Regions from separate parts of the Bacillus sp. MT94 genome, predicted to be linked through region 2. Evidence: riboswitches for the same ligand, from Rfam matches in the RefSeq annotation. Region 2 holds a riboswitch; the other holds the start of a gene.
The links. Region 2 has a riboswitch for cyclic di-AMP ahead of AC1Q51_RS15050 (hypothetical protein). Riboswitches for the same ligand answer to the same signal wherever they lie in the genome.
Positions count from the first base shown of each region.

Region 1 (12,239 bases), on a different contig from region 2:
AAAGATAGATATGATGCATGCTCGGGCAAATGTGCTGCTGTTTGATTTCTTCGGGTTACGAAAGGATGCATATGATAGATTCCATAACGAAGAAGTGTATTTGGAGCATATGAATAGCTCGGCTGATGATAAACGAATTATTCTTGATTATATAAAGGGAGATACGATTGTAGATGTCGGAGCTGGTGGTGGTGTCATGCTAGACATGATTGAAGAAGAGACCGAGAATAAACGAATCTACGGTATCGATATTTCTGAAAACGTGATTGATACGTTGAAAAAGAAGAAGCAGAACGAAGGGCGTTCTTGGGACGTCATTAAAGGAGATGCAATCAACTTAAGCAGCTCGTTTGAACAAGAATCGGTTGATACGATTGTATATTCTTCTATCCTTCATGAGCTGTTCTCTTATATCGAGTATGAAGGTAAGAAATTCAATCATGAAGTTATTAAAAAGGGGCTGCAGAGTGCCTATAAGGTGTTAAAGCGAGGAGGTCGTATTATCATTCGTGATGGCATCATGACCGAAGATAAAAAGTTAATGCGGTTGATTCGTTTTAAAGATGCAGATGGAATGAAGTTCTTAGAGCAGTATGCCCATGAATTTAAGGGGCGTACAATCCAGTATGAAGTAATTGCAGAAAATACAGTCAAAATGCCTGTTAACGATGCAATGGAGTTCTTATATACATATACTTGGGGCGAGGACTCCTTCGTTCATGAAGTGCAGGAGCAGTTTGGAATCTTTACGCCAAACGATTATAAGGATTTTGTAAAGAGTATCTTTGGAGATAAAGTAAACATCGTTCAAGCTATGAACTATTTGCAGGATGGATATACAAACCATCTTAGCGAGAAAATCGAGTTTACAGATGAGTCTGGGAATGCGGTTGCGCTACCAGATAGTACTTTCTTTATGGTTTTAGAAAAGAGGCAATGATGTTGAAAACCTTTAAAAATATAATTTTAAAAAACTTAATTTAATAATCTTCAGTTAAAGAGCGTGTTTTTAGAGTAATGAAAAATTCCTAATTTCTTAATTTTATACTGAGAAACATATCCAAATAAGGTATTGGTAATTAAAACCGGGAACATTAGAACAACATCGCTAGCTGAAATTTATCGAAACTCCCCTGTGTTTCAAAACCTTCGTAATCCAGATAAGGATAAGGGGAAGTGTGGTATTTTTGAGTTTCGGTATGTTTGTGGGGAATTTCGTTCTAGAGCATATGCGATGACGGGGGATTAAATGGAAAGTGAGCCTTTTGCGTACATATTCCAAAAGCATTGCGAAAACAGAAAAAGAACATAAAAAGGGGCATGAGTAAAAGTTTACTCATAGCCCTTTTTTAATGTTTTATAATGTATAGTACTTAGCATCCTTCATTAAAAATTCACTACCTATATCTAGTGTACTAAAACAAGTTTTTTACACATGAATTCTATTAAACCGATTTTAATAAAGCGTAAAAATTCGTATCATATGGGACATCATCTTGATACATATAATTTTTTAGAACGCCTTCTTTTTCAAAGCCTAATTTTAATAGTACTTTATTGGAAGCTTCATTTTCAAGAAATACAATTGCTCCAATCCGCTTTAAATGAATCGTATGGAAACCGTATGATATAACCTCAGAAACAGCTTCAGTCGCATATCCTTTTCCCCAGTGTTCAGGCAAAAAGGCATAACTTATATTGGCTCGTTTATGCTCAGAAGACCAATCGTGAAAACCAATGGTACCAATGAGTTCTTTCGTGTCTTTTAATTCGATTCCCCATTTTATACCGCTTCTTGCATTGTAACTCAACTTAAAATTATGAATGATTTGCTTCACTTGATCAATATCTTGTAACGGTTTTTGGCCATAATAGCGCAGTACATTAGTATTAGAAAAGCATTGTAGTATACGCGGTGCATCTTCTTCGGTAAGTTCTCTTAAAATGAGTCGGTCTGTTTTCAATATAGGAAACATGCTTTCACTCCATTTCTTTTGAAACTAGAATGTGTTGTTATTATATAATCTAGTCTGAAAATAAAGATTATTCAAGAGGGGAGTATAGTTTTAATTTATGATAAAATTGATTGTGGAATATATTTCAAAAAGAGGTTTGTATATGGAGAAAAATTCAATTTTAATTGTAGATGATGATCAAGATATTGTTCAATTTATAAAAGTGAATCTAATGCAAGAAGGTTTTAAAGTTTTTAGTGCTCATAACGGAGAAGAGGCTTTAGAAATAATAAATAATAACAGTATTCAACTTGCTATTTTGGATATTATGATGCCACAAATGGATGGGATAGAATTGTGTAGAAGGATTAGAGAGAAACATAGTTTACCAATTATGTTTTTAAGCGCGAAATCATCGGATGTCGATAAGGTAATTGGATTTAGTACTGGGGCAGATGATTATATTGTGAAGCCGTTCAGTACAATTGAATTTATCGCAAGAGTGAAAGCTCAATTAAGAAGGTATACATATTTCAACCAAAATGCTGTCCAAGTAATGGAAAAGAAAATAAATATTAGAGGTTTAGAAATAGATGAAGCGTCGAGAACTGTAATGTTATATGGAGAAACAATGAATCTTACGAAAACTGAATATGATATTTTACACTTAATGGCAGCTGCAAGGAATCGTGTGTTCACAATTGAAGAAATATATGAGAGCGTTTGGAACGAAAGAGCCTATGAAAATAATAATACAGTAATGGTTCATATTGCAAGATTGAGAAATAAAATTGAAGAGAATCCAAAAGAACCGAAGTTTATTCAAAATGTTTGGGGAGTCGGATATAAATTTGAAGATTAAATCATTACAAGGTATTAGAGCTAAGTTTTTTATCGCATTCATATGTAGCATCTTGTTAGCAACTGTAAGTATAATAGTGTTTCAAATTTTGGTTGGAAATATATATAGTCAGGTTAATGTTTTAGAGGAAAAATATTCATTTTTATATTTTATAGTTTTTTTGATTTTTACTACAACATACTTTGCATTAATGACAAAAACACTGATGAAAAGGTTGTCTCAAATTAACAAGAACGTGAAGGAAATAAGTGACGGTAATTTTGAAATACATATACCTATTTTGAAAAATGACGAGATTGGTGAACTAGCAGCAAATGTTAATAGAATGGCGAAAAGCTTAAAAGAGTCTATTGAAAATGAAAAAAAATCACAGGAAATGAAAAATGAAATGATTAGTAATATTTCTCATGACTTACGAACGCCAGTAACATCTTTAATCGGTTATGCGGACCTGTTAGGAAATAAACTCCATTCGAATGGAGAAGAATGTGAACAGTATGTAAGTATATTAAAGCGAAAAAGTTATGAATTAAAAAATCAAGTAGATGATTTATTAGAATACTGTCAAATAAATTATAGAGAGATTGAATTACATAAAGATGAAGTAGATATGAAAGCATTAATTGAACAAATCATGATTGACTTTGTACCACAATTAGATGATGCCAATATGAGCTTTTATATTAAAAGTGATGAAGTGCTACATGTAGAAGTTGATGTGACACTTATAGTGAGACTATTTGAAAATGTAATAGGTAATAGTATTATGTACGGGAGAGATGGAAAGGGAATTGCAATTGAAATTTTCAATAAAACAATGAATGTTGAAGTAGAAATTAAAAATTTTGGACAATGCATTCCGAAAGAGGACCTTCCTTACATTTTTGAGAAGTTTTATCGTAGTGAAAAATCACGTAGTTCTCATACGGGCGGGAAAGGAATAGGACTTGCAATTTCAAAAAGTATAGCCGATCTCCATCAAGGGGATATCACTGTACGTAGTAACGATAAAGAAACAGTTTTTACTGTGAAATTACCGCAGTATAAAAAAGTAAGAAAGTCGTAAGTATTTCTTTTATATGTCGTAATTTTTACTTTGTATCATTGAGAAGAAGGATATGAGAGTAGGGATGCGACATGTGGAAGAAATTTTTATTAGTAATTATAGTTTCTTTTTTAATTATAAGTTGGATCTTAGTTTATGTAGCTAATGGTGTTACATCAGTTTTTGTTTGGTGGAGTATTCAGGCTTTTAGTTTTATTTCAGTTTTCCTCTTGATAGGATCAGTAATAATATTTTTTTGGAAAGGCATTTTTAGAAAGCGGATAGATAGAACGCTATTTTTAATCATTCTGTTTTCTATCATTGGAGCTTGGCCTGTCGGTTGGTTTGCTAATATAGGTAGAATTGCTTATCCAGCAGATATACAATCTATGAGTCCTAAAACAGTAGTTCGTTTTCCTTTGAATGAACGGGTATTAATAGGTTGGGGTGGTGATCGGTTAGAAACGAACTATCACGTTATAAAACCAAATGAAAGGTGGGCATATGATATTCTCATTCCACCTGCTGAAGTGAAAAGTAGTAAGTTAGAGGATTACGGAATATATGGAGCGAAAGTAATGGCACCAGCTTCTGGGACGGTGGTATCAATTAATAATAATGAACAAGATTTAGTTCCGGGATCGGATAATTTTCAGTCAATGGCTGGGAATCATATTTATTTACGACTAGATGAAACAGGCACATTTTTAATTCTTGCCCATTTAAAGAAAGGGTCAATTAAAGTGAAAGAAGGACAACGTGTAAGAGAGGGAGAAGTTCTTGCTCAAGTCGGTAACTCAGGAAGTTCAAGTGAGCCGCATTTACATATTCATCATCAAAGGCAAGATCCGTCCAAGGTAAGTATGTTTTTTGCGGAAGGATTGCCACTTTACTTTCGAACTGAAAATGGTGTCATGATGCCGGAAAGAGGGACATACATAAGTGGTAACTAGAAGAAAATCATTTCATCCAAAAAGGGTATTCCAAATTAAAATTGGAATACCCTTTTTCATTATCCTACAAATGTTTGATACAGTAAGAAGATATTTAAAATGATAACGAGTGCTGCAATTATCCAAGCGATAAATGTTGTTATACGGTGGTTAACGAGTGCACCCATAATCTTTTTGTTACTTGTAAACATAATAAGTGGTACTAGCGCAAATGCAATACCGAATGATAAGACGACTTGGCTCATGACTAGAGCGTAAGTTGGATTTACACCTAAAGCGATAATAACTAATGGTGGAATCATTGTAATAAATCGGCGTAAGTATAACGGAATATGCATGCGAATGAAACCTTGCATAATAATATCACCCGACATTGTACCGACAGAAGAGCTAGATAGTCCTGCTGATAAAAGTCCAATTCCAAATAATGCAGCTGATACAGGACCTACTAAATTGGTAAATTGAGTGTAAGCAACATCTAAATCTTCAACGTGCAAGCCGTTTTTAAAAAATAGTGCAGCAGCAACAATTAACATACTTGCATTAATTGCTCCAGCAATAACCATTGCAATAATAATATCGATAAATTCGAAACGAAAAATCTTTTTCTTTTGTTCGTCAGTTGTTCCGACCACGCGGCGTTGTGTTAATGCAGAATGCAAGTATATTGCATGCGGCATAACTGTTGCACCTAAAATTCCTGCTGCAAGTAATATACTGTCTACACCTTGGAATTTTGGAATAAATAGTCCTGAAAGAAGGGGACTTAATTCTGGTTTTGCATAAAAAACTTGAATCCCAAAAGCGATTACTACAATGAAAATCATTCCTGTAATAATAGCTTCTAGTGGACGAAATCCTCTACGTTGAAACTCAAGAATAATAAATGATCCGGCTGCAGTAATTAAAGCGGCAGGTAGCATCGGGATTCCAAATAGTAAGTAAAGCCCCAAAGCAGCTCCAATAAATTCCGCTAAATCTGTAGCCATAATAACTAGTTCACCTTGTATCCATAAGCCGATAGACACAGGCTTTGGAAAGTTTTCACGAGCTATTTCGGGTAAATTGTTTCCTGTAGCAATTCCTAATTTAGCTGATAAAGTTTGGATTAATACAGCCATTAAGTTAGAAGCAAGTATTACCCATAATAGTAAATATCCATATTGTGAACCAGCTGCGATATTTGTAGCAAAGTTGCCAGGATCAATATAAGCAACGGACGCGATAAAAGCGGGTCCTAAAAATGGTAACAGTCTTTTCCAGCCTTTTGTTTCTCCACTTAAAGCTAAGTGAGCTGATTGTACAGTTGTACTTTCAGAAGGGAGATGTTTATCTTTTGTTATATCTTTATTCATAGTAGTTTTCCCCTTTAAAATGTTAACTTGATGAAATTATTGTATTTATTCTTACTCATTATTTCAATACATTTAAATATGTTATGTGATAATTTCATTTGAACACGAAAGTTTCCTTAATGCAAATTATATGCCTTTATGCAATGGATGGTGTGATAATGTAAAATGAATTGGGAGTTTATGGTGTGATGACATGGGGAAACATAGTGAATTAAAGGGCTGTTTTTGAAATTTATGTGAACATAAAGCTGATAATACAGCATATTAATTGATGGAATTGCAATTGTATGATATATAATATATTGGGATTACAACATAACCATAGTGTTATGATGTGTAATCTTGTTTTTTATTTTTGTTAACTGATAGAAAATAGTATAAAGAAAAGAAAATGGGATTCATTTTCTTATTATATATGTTTTGATATGAACGTTAACTTATACATGATTTTAAAAATTAGATAGGTGGTAGAAATACATTGGCAACTACAAAACCATACAGAGTATTACTATATTACATGTACACAACAATTGAAAACCCAGAAGAATTTGCTGCAGAGCATTTAGCATTTTGTAATTCACTTGAATTAAAAGGAAGAATTCTTGTAGCAAAAGAAGGTATTAACGGAACTTGTTCTGGAACTGTAGAGCAAACAGAGAAATACATGGAAGCAATGAATAATGATCCACGTTTTGATGGTATCGTATTTAAAATAGATGAAGAAGAAGGGCATGCATTCAAGAAAATGCACGTACGTCCTCGTCCAGAATTAGTTACACTTCGTCTAGAAGATGACATTAACCCACACGAAATAACTGGGAAGTATTTAGAGCCAAAAGATTTTTATGAGGCAATGAAACAAGAAGATACAGTTATCATTGATGCACGAAATGATTATGAGTTTGATTTAGGACACTTCAAAGGCGCGATTAAACCTGATATCGAATCATTCCGTGAATTACCAGATTGGATTAGAGAAAACAAAGAAACACTTGAAGGTAAAAAGATTTTAACATACTGTACAGGTGGAATTCGTTGTGAGAAATTCTCTGGTTGGTTAGTTCGTGAAGGTTATGAAGATGTAAGTCAGCTTCACGGCGGAATTGTAACGTACGGAAAAGATCCAGAAGTACAAGGTGAGCTTTGGGATGGGCAATGTTACGTGTTTGATGAACGTATCGCTGTTCCAGTAAACCAAAAAGAACATGTTATCGTTGGTAAAGATCACTTTACAGGTGAACCATGTGAGCGCTATGTAAACTGTTCAAATCCAGAATGTAATAAGAAAATTTTATGTTCTGAAGAAAACGAAGCGAAATATTTACGTGCATGTTCTCATGAATGTCGTGTAAGTCCACGTAACCGCTATGTAATACAACATGAATTAACTGAAGAACAAGTAGCTGCTGCATTAGAGAAAATCGAAGCAGGGAAGTAAGCTGAATTCGTATAATAAAAAGGTACTCCAAGTTTTATTTTGGAGTACCCTTTTTTTATTATCCAGTCCTGTCATTTGTCGTTTTTTGTCGGTAAGTCGATATATTTAAAAAATCGCTGATATATCTTAAAAATCGCTGATAAAAATTTCACTTACTGTAGCACACCAAGAATTTGAAAATAACCTTCTTTAGTTTTTATCCTCTTTTTCTTTTACAGCAGACAGTACCGTTTGTTTTACCCAAGCTTTTCTTTGTTTATGCTGTAGACCCCATTGGTATAAACTTTGGGCTCCTAAAATAAGTGAAATGACAATGCCGCTAATCGCAATTAATAGAGCGAAAAACTCAAGAGGTGACGATATTTTGTTTGAATCGGTGTTTCTTAAAAGGTCGATCATAGTAAACCCTAACATTTGGCCCACTACAGAGTAGAGCGTTAAAATTAATAATAAAAGGCTATCTTTTTTAGAGGCGACATTTTCTTGATATTTAAACAAACTATCAAGATTTTGTTTCGCATTCGAGTATAGAACCTCAATATTAAAAAGTTTTCTTAAGCGAAAGAAAATATCTTCACTTTGTGATTGGGATACTAATTCTAAAGAAAAATAATTAGCAGTGAACGAATTGATCGAATAAATTAATTTCTCTATTTCATTAGTATCTTGTTCAATGTTTAGCTCAGCATAGGCGTTTGCCATTTTTAATAAAACAATTTTATGAAATAGGTTTAATAATAAAGCGTAATAAAATTCTCCGAACATTTGACTAGCAAGTTTAGAGATTTCGCGTTCTCCATCATTTGTTACACATGTAAAAATATGTTCTTCCATTATGAAATAACGATTTGGAGCCCATCTCTGGTAAGCGTGTTTTTTTAAATAGTCATGAATGTAAGGAAGGTTATTTGCACTCACATAGGGCTTACCATCACTTGTTAATCCGGAAAGACTAGAAGTACGATAAACATCTACTTCATTAAGTTCCATACCTTCTTTTAGTGACAATAAAGTTTGAACGTACATTCTTTGGTCTTCAAAGAAAGGGAAGGTTTGAAAGTATGAACTTCTTAATCTCTTCTTTTCAAAGAAATCAGTTACACCATGAAATAAATAACCAAAAATGAATTTTTCAACTTGGGAATACTTCTTTCCGTTACATTCAATACAAATAGTCTCATTTGTATCATTTTTAGTTTCAAGTACACGGAAGCGAGCAGCGAATTCGATTGCTTCAGATAAAGTCATGTTTGGAGCAGTGTTTACTTCTGTTCGAATTGTTAAGAAGCCAAGTTCATAAGGACAAAGTGTTACATCAATAGAGTGTATCTTGAATGGAATTGAAATAAGGTTTGTTGTTAAATGTCCAGTTAAGTTAAGGTCCTTTGAATAACGTTGCAAGCCCTTTTGATGCTCTGAATGAGGAAAGAGAATTTTATTTGTAAATGAAAGATAGTATGCTTCCATATTTTGATGTGAAACTTTAAACTCCCCATAATATGTATTTTCATCATCGAGATGATCGAGCCGAAAAGGACAAAAATCGTTTTTTTGTAAGAAAGGGAACATATTTTGTTCATATCCAGCTTTAAACGAAAACGGGAATATAAATTGGAATATAGCTGTTGCTACACCTTTTTCCTCAATTGATTGTATTGCCTCCATCTACATTGTGTCCTTTCCATATATGCTATAGAAACAACATGCCCAAATTTATTTGAAAATAACCACTCTTTTATACTCAATTGAGAGTGAAAATTCAGCTTATTTATCAGGGAACATGTATAATGTTATGTATACTAAAAGTTATAAAATTGTATTTTGAAAAGGGGGATGCTGTATGCGGATTTTAGTATTAGGCGCTGGTGGAGTCGGAGGATTTTTTGGTGGCAGATTAGTCGAGAAGGGAGAAGATGTCACGTTTCTTGTTCGTAGTAAACGGAAAAAACAATTAGAGGAAAGAGGACTTGTAATCCGAAGTGTTAACGGGGATTTTTCCTTCCGACCGAAATTAATAACGAAAGAAGAGCGAACTTCTCCATTTGATGTCATTTTATTTTCAACAAAAGCGTATCACTTAAACGAGGCAATTCAAGATTTGAAGCCGTTTGTTGGCGAAAATACTGTAATCATTCCATTGTTAAATGGTATCGCTCATTTATCGCTATTACAAAAAGAATTCGGCGAAGAAAAAGTAATTGGCGGTTTATGCTTTATCGAGACGACGTTAAACAATCAAGGAGAAATTGTACAAACTAGCGCTGCCAACAGACTTGTGTTTGGAGAAATTAAGTCTCAAAATTCAGAGAGAGTAAAGCATATTTCTAAAGCATTTTCAGGTACGAAATCTAGTTTTGTTTTAAGTGAAAATATTACGCAAGATATGTGGCATAAATATTTATTTATTACTGTAATGTCAGGTGTGACAACGTTAATGCGTGCACCAATTGGACCAATCCGTGAAAGTGAAGGCGGCCGTGATTTTATCCGTAATGTGTTTGAGGAATCTGTACAAATCATGAGAGTATTAGGAGCTCCAGTAAAGGCTAATATTGCCCAGGAACATATGAAAACGATTGATAAAATTTCGTATGATATGAAGTCATCAATGCAACGTGATATGGAAAAGGGGTCGTTTATTGAAGGGAAGCACTTGCAAGGATATTTACTGGATGTAGCAGAGAAATTTTCTATAGCGGCACCATTATTAGAATCTATATATCAAAATTTAAAGGTGTATGAAGAGATGACCTTTAACAAATCTGTAATAGAATTAGATGTATGAAAAAATAAAAAAGATAGCAATATATAAGTGTATTGCTATCTTTTTTATTTTTTTGTATGACAAATTATTTATTTCTTTTCGTTCTATCTGTCAAATTTATTTCCTGTTCACGTTTACCATATAACTGATTAATTTCATTTGCTACTGCATCTAAATATGAATCGGAAAAAATAGGCTTCTTTTCTTTAGACATATGGGTCTCCTTTGCGGATTTTTTAGTATTCATTATGTATATTTCTCAGTGGATTATGCACAATCATTTTAATTTTTTTCTTATTAAAAATTTTTGTTTACTTTTTGAAAATAAAGGAGTATTATAATCCACAGTTTCAATTTTCTAAATCGCTGAAACCGCATGGTACGGGGGACCCGTTTTTACGGATTAGTACATAATCCGATGGGGTGAATCCTTAAAAAAGGTAGGGCTACTCATAGGCCCGAATCCGACAGCTAACCTCGTAAGCGTTATATTGAGAAGGAAGGTGGAGCTTGTGCGACAAAAAAAATAATGTCTACAAGTCTATTTCGCTATGGCTTGTAGACATTTTTTGTTTTCTGAGTAAATAGTTTACTGGCTGCAACAAGCAGAAAAGTTCGTACAAAATTATTGGAGAGTGGACAGCATTGGTTTCATCTATTAAAAGATTTTTAATTGGAAGACCGTTAAAATCAACAGAGCTTGGAGAACAAAAGCTTAATAAAACGAAAGCTTTAGCTATTTTATCTTCTGACGCATTGTCATCAGTTGCTTACGGTCCAGAGCAAATTTTAATTGCTTTAGCAGGTGTTGGAGCGATCGCTTATTGGTATTCCATTCCGATCGCTGTTGGGGTATTAGTATTATTGACAGCCCTTATTTTATCTTATCGTCAAATTATTTTTGCTTATCCGCATGGCGGGGGAGCGTATGTTGTATCAAAAGAAAATTTAGGGATGAATCCAGGCTTAATTGCTGGAGGGTCTTTATTAGTTGACTATATTTTAACTGTTGCGGTAAGTGTGTCCGCTGGTACAGATGCAATTACGTCTGCGTTTCCTAGCTTACATGCACACAACGTAATTATTGCGGTTATATTTGTTATATTAATTACGATATTAAATTTAAGGGGAGTAACGGAGTCAGCTTCCGTTTTAGCATATCCTGTTTATTTATTCGTTTTAGCACTATTTATATTAATTGGTGTGGGCATATATAATATTTTAACTGGTCATGTTTCACCCACTTTACATGCGCCGATTGGTACACCAGTTGCAGGGATTAGTTTATTTTTATTACTAAGAGCATTTGCATCAGGTAGTTCTGCTTTAACAGGTGTTGAAGCAATTTCAAATGCAATTCCGAACTTTAAAGATCCTGCGCCAAACAATGCTGCAAAAACATTGCTTGCAATGGGTGCATTACTTGCTGTGTTATTTTCAGGAATTGTATTTTTAGCTTATTATTACGGAGTGACTCCGAGTAAAGAAGTAACAGTTGTTTCTCAAATTGCTGAACAAACATTTGGACGTAATTTCATGTACTATTTCATACAAGGTACAACAGCTTTAATATTAATTCTTGCTGCTAATACAGGTTATTCTGCATTTCCTTTATTAGCGGTTAACCTTGCAAAAGATAAATTCATACCGAGAATGTTTACGATTAGAGGAGACCGTCTAGGTTACTCAAACGGTATTATAATACTTGGAGTTGCTTCGATTATTTTAATTGTAGCTTTCCAAGGACAAACAGAACATTTAATTCCGTTATATGCAGTAGGTGTATTTATTCCATTTACACTTTCTCAAACAGGGATGGTATTAAAGTGGCTTCGCGAAAAACCTGAAGGATGGGCTTTAAAATTAA
Region 1 covers NZ_JBXAEZ010000001.1:126,285-138,523, forward strand. Annotated here, with positions in the region: gene AC1Q51_RS00585 (class I SAM-dependent methyltransferase) at 1-940, shown strand, start outside; partial or broken gene AC1Q51_RS00590 (hypothetical protein) at 1,058-1,353, shown strand; gene AC1Q51_RS00595 (GNAT family N-acetyltransferase) at 1,446-1,976, opposite strand; gene AC1Q51_RS00600 (response regulator transcription factor) at 2,119-2,817, shown strand; gene AC1Q51_RS00605 (sensor histidine kinase) at 2,783-3,883, shown strand; gene AC1Q51_RS00610 (M23 family metallopeptidase) at 3,955-4,815, shown strand; gene AC1Q51_RS00615 (Nramp family divalent metal transporter) at 4,875-6,170, opposite strand; gene trhO (oxygen-dependent tRNA uridine(34) hydroxylase TrhO) at 6,649-7,608, shown strand; gene AC1Q51_RS00625 (hypothetical protein) at 7,798-9,273, opposite strand; gene panE (2-dehydropantoate 2-reductase) at 9,449-10,393, shown strand; gene AC1Q51_RS00635 (hypothetical protein) at 10,458-10,586, opposite strand; cyclic di-AMP (ydaO/yuaA leader) riboswitch at 10,727-10,873, shown strand; gene AC1Q51_RS00640 (APC family permease) at 11,018-12,239, shown strand, end outside.
Region 1: linked by a shared signal. The riboswitch ahead of AC1Q51_RS00640 (APC family permease) and the one ahead of AC1Q51_RS15050 (hypothetical protein) in region 2 are both predicted to bind cyclic di-AMP.

Region 2 (7,861 bases):
ATATACTCCTCTATATTTCACTTGTAAAGGGGTAAATTGCTGAAAATAATAATATTTACATTCATTTAAACGCTTACATTGAAGATTATTACTATTATTTCATCTATTTTCTTTATTTCTCTTTTCTTTTCTTAAAAATGACCTTTTAAATATGAAATAAAAAGAGCGAATGACATGAAGTGCATAGCCTGTTGCACTCAGCATTCGCTCTTTTTTATTCAACCTTTATTCTCCTCTTAAAAATGCACGTAAATTTCTCCCACGAATATAAACTTGTGTCAATTCTGCATGTAGCTGCTCATACTCGGTAATATCCATCTCTAAATACAAAGCATCTTTTGACGGTAATATAATATATGGCCCGGGAAAAAGAGGATCAATCTGAACCAATTCTTGAACTCGCTCTACCGATACTGCCCAACGATTTGCTATATCTCCAAGTAATAGTACCTTCATCATTTCTTCCCCCGCCCTATTCAAAAAATAAAAAAGAAATATTATCACAATTTGTAAACACGACAAACTTAGCTCCAATTGTTTCATAGAGCCTCGCTGGATATCGTTTATTCCTTGTAACAACAGTAATAGGTGCTTGAAAAAAAAAACGAATGTGTTCTGTGAAGAAACTAACGATTGGAAGCTCATCCCCTAGTAAAATGACCTTCTTAATACACTCACAAATACTAGTAAAATCCTGCTCCTTACTACAACTATAAGTCCAATCAAACCCACAATTCCTAACTTCAGCCGCTACCTCTTCATTTGCTGTAAAAATAACTAACTCATGTTGAAATGCAACTAGATCTCTTAAACTATTTACCTTACTTTCTTCTCCAACACAAATAAGTGTTAGTTCCATGTACCTCATCCTCCTTAGTATAAAAGAAATCAAACATAGATTGATATTCCCCTATACTAATCAGATCGATGAAGTGATGTATCCATCATGGCACCGTCCTCTCTCAAGACGCTTACGAAGTTAGCTGTCGGATTCGGGCTTTGAGAGTAGCCCTACTTTCAAATTTGAAAGATTCACCCCTAGTGACACTGCACAAATTGGTTCCTCCGCTCCATATAATTGGACTCAGCGTTTACAAAAAAATATATTCTGGCTGATATATTACTCCTGTATTTTGAAAAAGTAAACAGAAAAAAAGCCAGTTATAAAACTGGCTTTTCACTTATCTATACACGCGTTCTATTCACTTTATACGCAAAATGATTCGTCGGTCCATGACCACTACCAATATTCAATGGCTCTTCAATTGCTATACTAATAAATCGTTTTGCTTCTTGAACAGCATCTTCAATTGAGTATCCTTTCGCAAGTCCTGCTGTAACCGCTGAAGCAAATGTACACCCACTTCCGTGCGTTTGCTTTGAAGGAATTCGCTCGCTTCTAAACTCAATAAATTTTTCTCCATCAAAGAGGAAATCAATTACTTCATTACCTTGATATTCTGCATGTCCGCCCTTCATAAGCACATATTTAGCACCTAATTCGTGCAATACTTTTGCAGCTTCCTTACTATCTTCAACATTATGAATCTCCATCCCAGTTAACACTTCTGCTTCTGGGACATTCGGTGTTATAACAGTTGCTACTGGTAATAAATATTCTTTTAATGCTTGAACTGCTTCTTGCTGTAATAATGATGCACCGCCTTTTGCAATCATAACGGGATCTAGCACAATATTATTCCAGCCAAATTTTTTAATTTGTTCTGCAACAATTTGAATTATTTCACTACTAAATAACATTCCTAGTTTCACTGCATCTGGTGTTAAATCCGTACCAATTGAATTCAGCTGTTCTGTAATACCTTCTAACGGAACAGGATATACCCCTTGAACGCCAAGCGTGTTTTGAGCAGTAATTGCCGTCATAGCCGTCATTCCGTATACACCAAGCTCTTGGAATGTTTTTAAATCTGCCTGAATTCCAGCACCGCCGCCGCTATCAGACCCTGCAATTGTTAAAGCTTTATTCACTTTCATCCCACTCATCCTTTTCTATCCAAAATAGCGATGATAAATCGTTTTTGCTTCGCTTATATCTTTCGTTCCATGTACGAGCACACGGCCATCTTTAAAGGCGACTAACCTCTTGTCTTCAACAGAAAATGATAGTAAATATGGATTTACATTTAAATCATTCACGCGACCTTCCAGCAACTCTTTATATTGTTCAAAATTCATTTCCTCTTTATGAGGTGGTCTAATTTGAACTGTATTTCGCCCGCATAAAACTGCTGTTTTTGATGTGTTCTCTTTATTTAAATACGGATATAATGCATTCTCTCCGCATGAAGAACAATTATGCTGGCGAAGCTTTTGCACATTCATACATGAATACTCATTCTTCCACATATCAAACGATACAAGCCCATCTCGAAGTGATTCGTAATCTTCTACTAACAGTTTAAGAGCTTCTGTTACTTGATGAGAAACGACAAGAGATACAGCAGGTGATATAATACCCGCTGTATCACATGTTGCCCCGCCAAGCGGAATCGACTGCAATAAACATGATAAACATGGTGTTTTACTAGGAATGATTGTGTAAGAAAGACCGTAACTACCTACACATGCACCGTAAATCCATGGAATAGAATATTTTTGTGCTATATCATTCACAATAAAGCGTGTTTCGAAATTATCAGTCGCATCAATAATTACATCAACGTTTGTAACAAGTTCTTCTAGCTCTTCAGCTGTTACATCTTGAACGAGAGCTTTTATTGTTACATCGCTATTAATCTCTTCTAAACGTTTTTTAGCCGCTATAGCTTTTGGGAGATTATTCTTTACGTCGCTCTCTGCATACAATTGTTGTCTTTGTAAATTACTCCAATCTACATAATCACGGTCAACAATTGTTATCTTGCCAACACCCGCTCTTACAAACATCTCTGCATTTGCACTACCTAATGCACCTGCACCGATAATAAGTACATGCTTTTCTCTTATCTTTTGCTGCCCTTCTGCTCCAATTGGAGAAAATAGTTCTTGGCGAGAATATCGATTATTCAACTACGCTCATTCCTTCTAAAGGACTACTTGCAGTTGCACAGCGCTTACGTGCAATACGACCTGCTTCAAATCCTAAACGGCCTGCTTCAATACTTAGTTTCATTGCCTGCGCCATTTTAATAGGATCTTTTGCTCCTGATACAGCTGTATTTAATAACACGCCATCTGCTCCTAATTCCATTGCAAATGCCGCATCAGCTGGGCTACCAATACCAGCATCAACGATAACTGGTACTGTCGCTTGTTCAATAATGAAGCCCAAATTTAATGGATTTACAATACCAAGTCCTGATCCGATTGGAGATGCTCCTGGCATAATCGCATGCACGCCAAGCTCTTGTAATTTACGTGCTAATACAACATCATCAGATGTGTACGGAAGTACGATAAATCCTTCTTCCAGTAACATTTCAGATGCCTTTAACGTTTCTACCGGATCCGGTAATAACGTTCTATCATCACCAATAACTTCTACCTTTATCATGTCACAAAGCCCAGACGCTTTTGCTAATTTTGCAATGCGAACAGCCTCTTCAGCATTTTTTGCCCCTGCTGTATTTGGTAATAACGTATATTTTTTCACATCAAGTTTCTCTAATAAATTAGGTTGCTTTGCATCAAAGATATCCATACGACGTACTGCAAATGTTAAAATTTCAGCTTCAGAAACGTCAATTGCCTTTTGCTGTACGTCAAAATCAGGGAATTTACCTGTACCTAATAAAAGTCTAGAATGAAATGAAAATGGTCCAATGTTCAACATAATCAACCGCCTCCTACGAAAGTTACAATCTCAATTTGATCTCCATCAAAAACAGATGTATCTGTATGATCATCTTTTTGTAAAATATCTTTATTACGCTCTACTACAACAATTCTGTTATCTAACTCTAAATGTGTAAGTAACTCAGCTACTGTTTTTACACTCGCTGGCACTTCAATTTGGTTACCATTAATTTTTAATCTCAAACTTCCATCCCCTCTCTAAACTCTTCTAGAAAGCAATGAATCTAGCAAATGATTCTCTTGCTCTCCTTCTATTAAATCAGCCATATATTGGCCAGAAATAGGACTTAATAAAATACCGTTCCGATAATGGCCCGTGCAAGCATATAAACCTTTTATTTCTTCATGCTCTCCCATATAAGGAGCTTCATGATTCGATTGTGGTCTTAATCCTGCCCATGCGCTTTCCCATTCTGCTTCTTTTAAAGCTGGCAATATTGTATAAGCACGCTCCAATATAGAAGTTATACTTTCTGGCTGCACAGTTTTATTGAACGTATGTGGCTTCATTGTTGCCCCAATTACGTAACGTCCACCGCGCTTTGGAGCAATGTAAAATCTTTCTTGAAAAATAGGTGCTTTTAAAAGTTGTTTTCTACTTCTTACCGCAACCACTTCTCCTTTAACTGGATATGTACCCCAATCGCGGTGAAAATAACTGAGTAACTTCGTGCTCCATGAACCTCCTGCAATAACGACTTTCTCACATGTGACAATACCTTCGCTCGTAAAAATTCCGGTCACTTTATTATTTTCAATACGAATATCAAACACTTCTGTCTGTTCATATATATCAGCACCTGACATTGCCGCAGAATGTGCGAATGCTTTCGTAAGCTCTGGTGCAATAACATGACCGTCTTTCGGATAATATACTGCTCCTATAATAGATTCGGATAGATACGGCTCTTTTTCCCGCACATGGTCTCCCGTTAGAAAATAGGAATCTTCACCTGTTTTTTGCTGCCAATCCATAATGTGAAGAATTCTTTCCTTCTCATCTTCATTTTGAGCAATACGATAAATTCCTTTTTCTTCATATCCAATATCAATACCCGTCTTTTCACGTAAAACTGCTGCAAGTTGTGGAAATATAGCTCGGCTTTCTCTAGCAAGTTCAAATAGCGGATCATACGCATCCCATTCTGCCTGAACACCAAGTAGACCAGCAGCTGCTTTTGAAGCTTCCGATGCAATTCTTTGCTTCTCTACAATCGCTACTTTATGTCCTCTTTCTGCTAGAAAATGTGCAACTGAACTACCAATTACACCACCACCAATAATCGCTACATCATACTTCTCACACATGTTTTTCCGCCCACTTTCTTATTGATTCCTTATAAGATTTCGCTTTGCTATACGGGTCACTACTACTTACAATTCCGGACATAACTGCTATACCGCTTACACCGTTAGTAAGGACATCCACTGCGTTTTCTGGAGTAATTCCTCCAATTGCTGTAATCGGTATAGATAAACACCTTGCAATGTCAGAAATTTCTTCAAGCCCTCTCGCTGGCACACCTTTTTTACAATCTGTCGGAAATACATGACCATAAACGAGTGAATCTGCTCCATTTTTAAATGCTACTATCGCTTCATCTAGCGAATGCACAGAATAACCGACATGCAAATACGAAAACTTTTCTTTCACTGACTTTACATCTGTGCTTCGATACCCTAGTTGAACACGAGGAATATTTAATAAAATTGCAATATCAATTCGATCATTTATGACAATTTTAGAAGCCGGAAAGCCTTCCATTAAAAGACTTTCCACACCTTCATATAACTCCTTCGTACTCTTCTCACGCTCACGAATATGCAAATAATCAATCTCACTCTCAATTTGCATCGCTACATTCACTAACTCTTCGAATGGCATATGGCCATTTGAGATTACGTGGAGCTCATTTTTCATATTCATTCGCCTACTTTAAAATATTTTCGAATAGTTCATCGGCTGGAACGGTTTCTTTCGTCATTCCTTTGTCCTTCAGCCATTTATTTTGTTTCTCCCAAGATTCTTTTGAATCTGATAAAAATGGCTCATCTTTCGTTTCCATCTTCTCTAATAAAATTTTCATACTTTCCTTTTCAACTTCTGGCACAAGTGGGAAGTTTTCTTTTTCTTGATGATTTAATAAAATATTCAATGCTTCATCTGGGTTTTTCTTCATGAAATCATAGCCTTTTTTCGTACCACGTAAGAAAGCTTGCAACGCTTCTTTATCTTTTTTCAACGTTTTATCACCTGTTACAAACACAAGTTCATGATAGTTCGGTACTCCGTAATCAGCTGGATTAAAGTAAGCTGGTTCATGGCCTTCATGACGCATAACCGGTACTTCATGATTAATGTATGCCCCTGTTACCGCATCCACTTTTTTCGTAATTAAGGCTGGTACTAAATCAAATCCAACATCAACTACTTTCACTGTATCAGGATTACCACCAGCTTCTTTTACCATCGTTTTTAAATACATCCCACTTAAAGGTGTTCCAGAATATCCTACTGTTTTTCCTTCTAAATCTTTCGGTGATTGAATACCCGCTGATTTCAGCGATACGACATGATTTAATGGTGAACGTACGACAGCCCCAATTGATTTCACTGGAATTTGCTCATTTGCTCTTGCCATAACAACATCTGGCTGATAATACAAGCCAACTGTCACCTTCCCTGCTGCTGCCAATGTTAATGGATCAGTCGGATTAGAAGGGAATTTAATATTTACCTTTACACCTTCTTCTTTAAAGTATCCTTTTTCAATTGCTGCATAAATAAAGCTATGTACCGCATTTGGATACCAATCTAACATGACTGTTATTTCTTTCTCTTTTTTACTTTTTTCTGATGCTGAATTACTCGAACATCCTGTAATCATTGCAATTAATAATGTAAACACAAAGATGCGCTTTAAAAATTTCATGAATGCTTCCTCCAACTAATGAATTTCTTTTCTAATATGGAAATAAGTACGACGAAGAAAATAGCTAATAATGATAACAATACAATGGGTGCAAATACGCCAGCTCCATCTAACTGCGTCATCATTCTCTTACTGAAATATCCAAGTCCAGCTTGTGCACCGAGCCATTCTCCAATTGCTGCTCCGATAACACTAAGCGGAACTGCAATTTTTAAAGCTGAGAAAAAATAAGGAAGAGCAGACGGCAACTTTAATTTAAGAAAAATATCTCTTTTCGTTGCTCCATATGTAACTAAGAGCTCCTCCCATTCTTTTTTTGTACTACGCAGTCCATCATACGTATTGACCGCAATCGGGAAAAACGTAATTAAAACTGTGACAACAACCTTACTCCAAATTGTGTATCCAAACCATAAAACAAATAGCGGAGCAAGCGCAGTAATCGGAATCGTTTGTGAAGCAACTAATAATGGATAAAATGCTCTTTCCATCCATGTACTCGCATTCATTAACATCGCTAGCCCTACACCTAATACGATAGAAATAACAACACCTATTAAAACGACGTATAACGTTGCAGGTAAATGAACCGTAAATAATATGTCTTTTAGTTTCCATATCTTCATTACAATCGCAGACGGTGACGGTAAAATGTACATCTCATCTACAATTCTTGCTCCTATTTCCCACACAGCTAGTAAAATACTAGAAAGTGTAATAGCAGGAACTAATTCTTTCAATCGGTTCATCACACAAGTACCTGCCTTTGTAACATACTAAGAAGCTCATCTTTCAGCGCTAATACTTCCGGTTTATATAAATCTTTTCGTGTTCTGTTATGATCAAGTGGTACAATCCGCTCAGTCAAAGTCGTTATCGGCTGCTGTTCCACTACTAAAACTCGGTTCGAAAGAAATAACGCTTCTTCAACATCATGAGTAATGAATAAAATTGTTTTTTCCCACTCTTGCCATTGTTCAAACAGCCATTCTTGCAAAGAGGCCTTCGTTAAAGCATCTAACGCGCTAAACGGTTCATCTAATAACAATATCTCCCCGCCCGTTAACAAAGTTCGGATAAAAGATACGCGTTGCCTCATACCACCAGAT
Region 2 covers NZ_JBXAEZ010000003.1:647,484-655,344, forward strand. Annotated here, with positions in the region: gene AC1Q51_RS15040 (hypothetical protein) at 100-222, opposite strand; gene AC1Q51_RS15045 (hypothetical protein) at 226-459, opposite strand; gene AC1Q51_RS15050 (hypothetical protein) at 473-859, opposite strand; cyclic di-AMP (ydaO/yuaA leader) riboswitch at 953-1,100, opposite strand; gene thiD (bifunctional hydroxymethylpyrimidine kinase/phosphomethylpyrimidine kinase) at 1,186-1,998, opposite strand; gene thiF (thiazole biosynthesis adenylyltransferase ThiF) at 2,014-3,033, opposite strand; gene thiG (thiazole synthase) at 3,026-3,796, opposite strand; gene thiS (sulfur carrier protein ThiS) at 3,799-4,002, opposite strand; gene thiO (glycine oxidase ThiO) at 4,018-5,127, opposite strand; gene tenI (thiazole tautomerase TenI) at 5,120-5,740, opposite strand; gene AC1Q51_RS15085 (ABC transporter substrate-binding protein) at 5,751-6,752, opposite strand; gene AC1Q51_RS15090 (ABC transporter permease) at 6,749-7,501, opposite strand; gene AC1Q51_RS15095 (ABC transporter ATP-binding protein) at 7,501-7,861, opposite strand, start outside.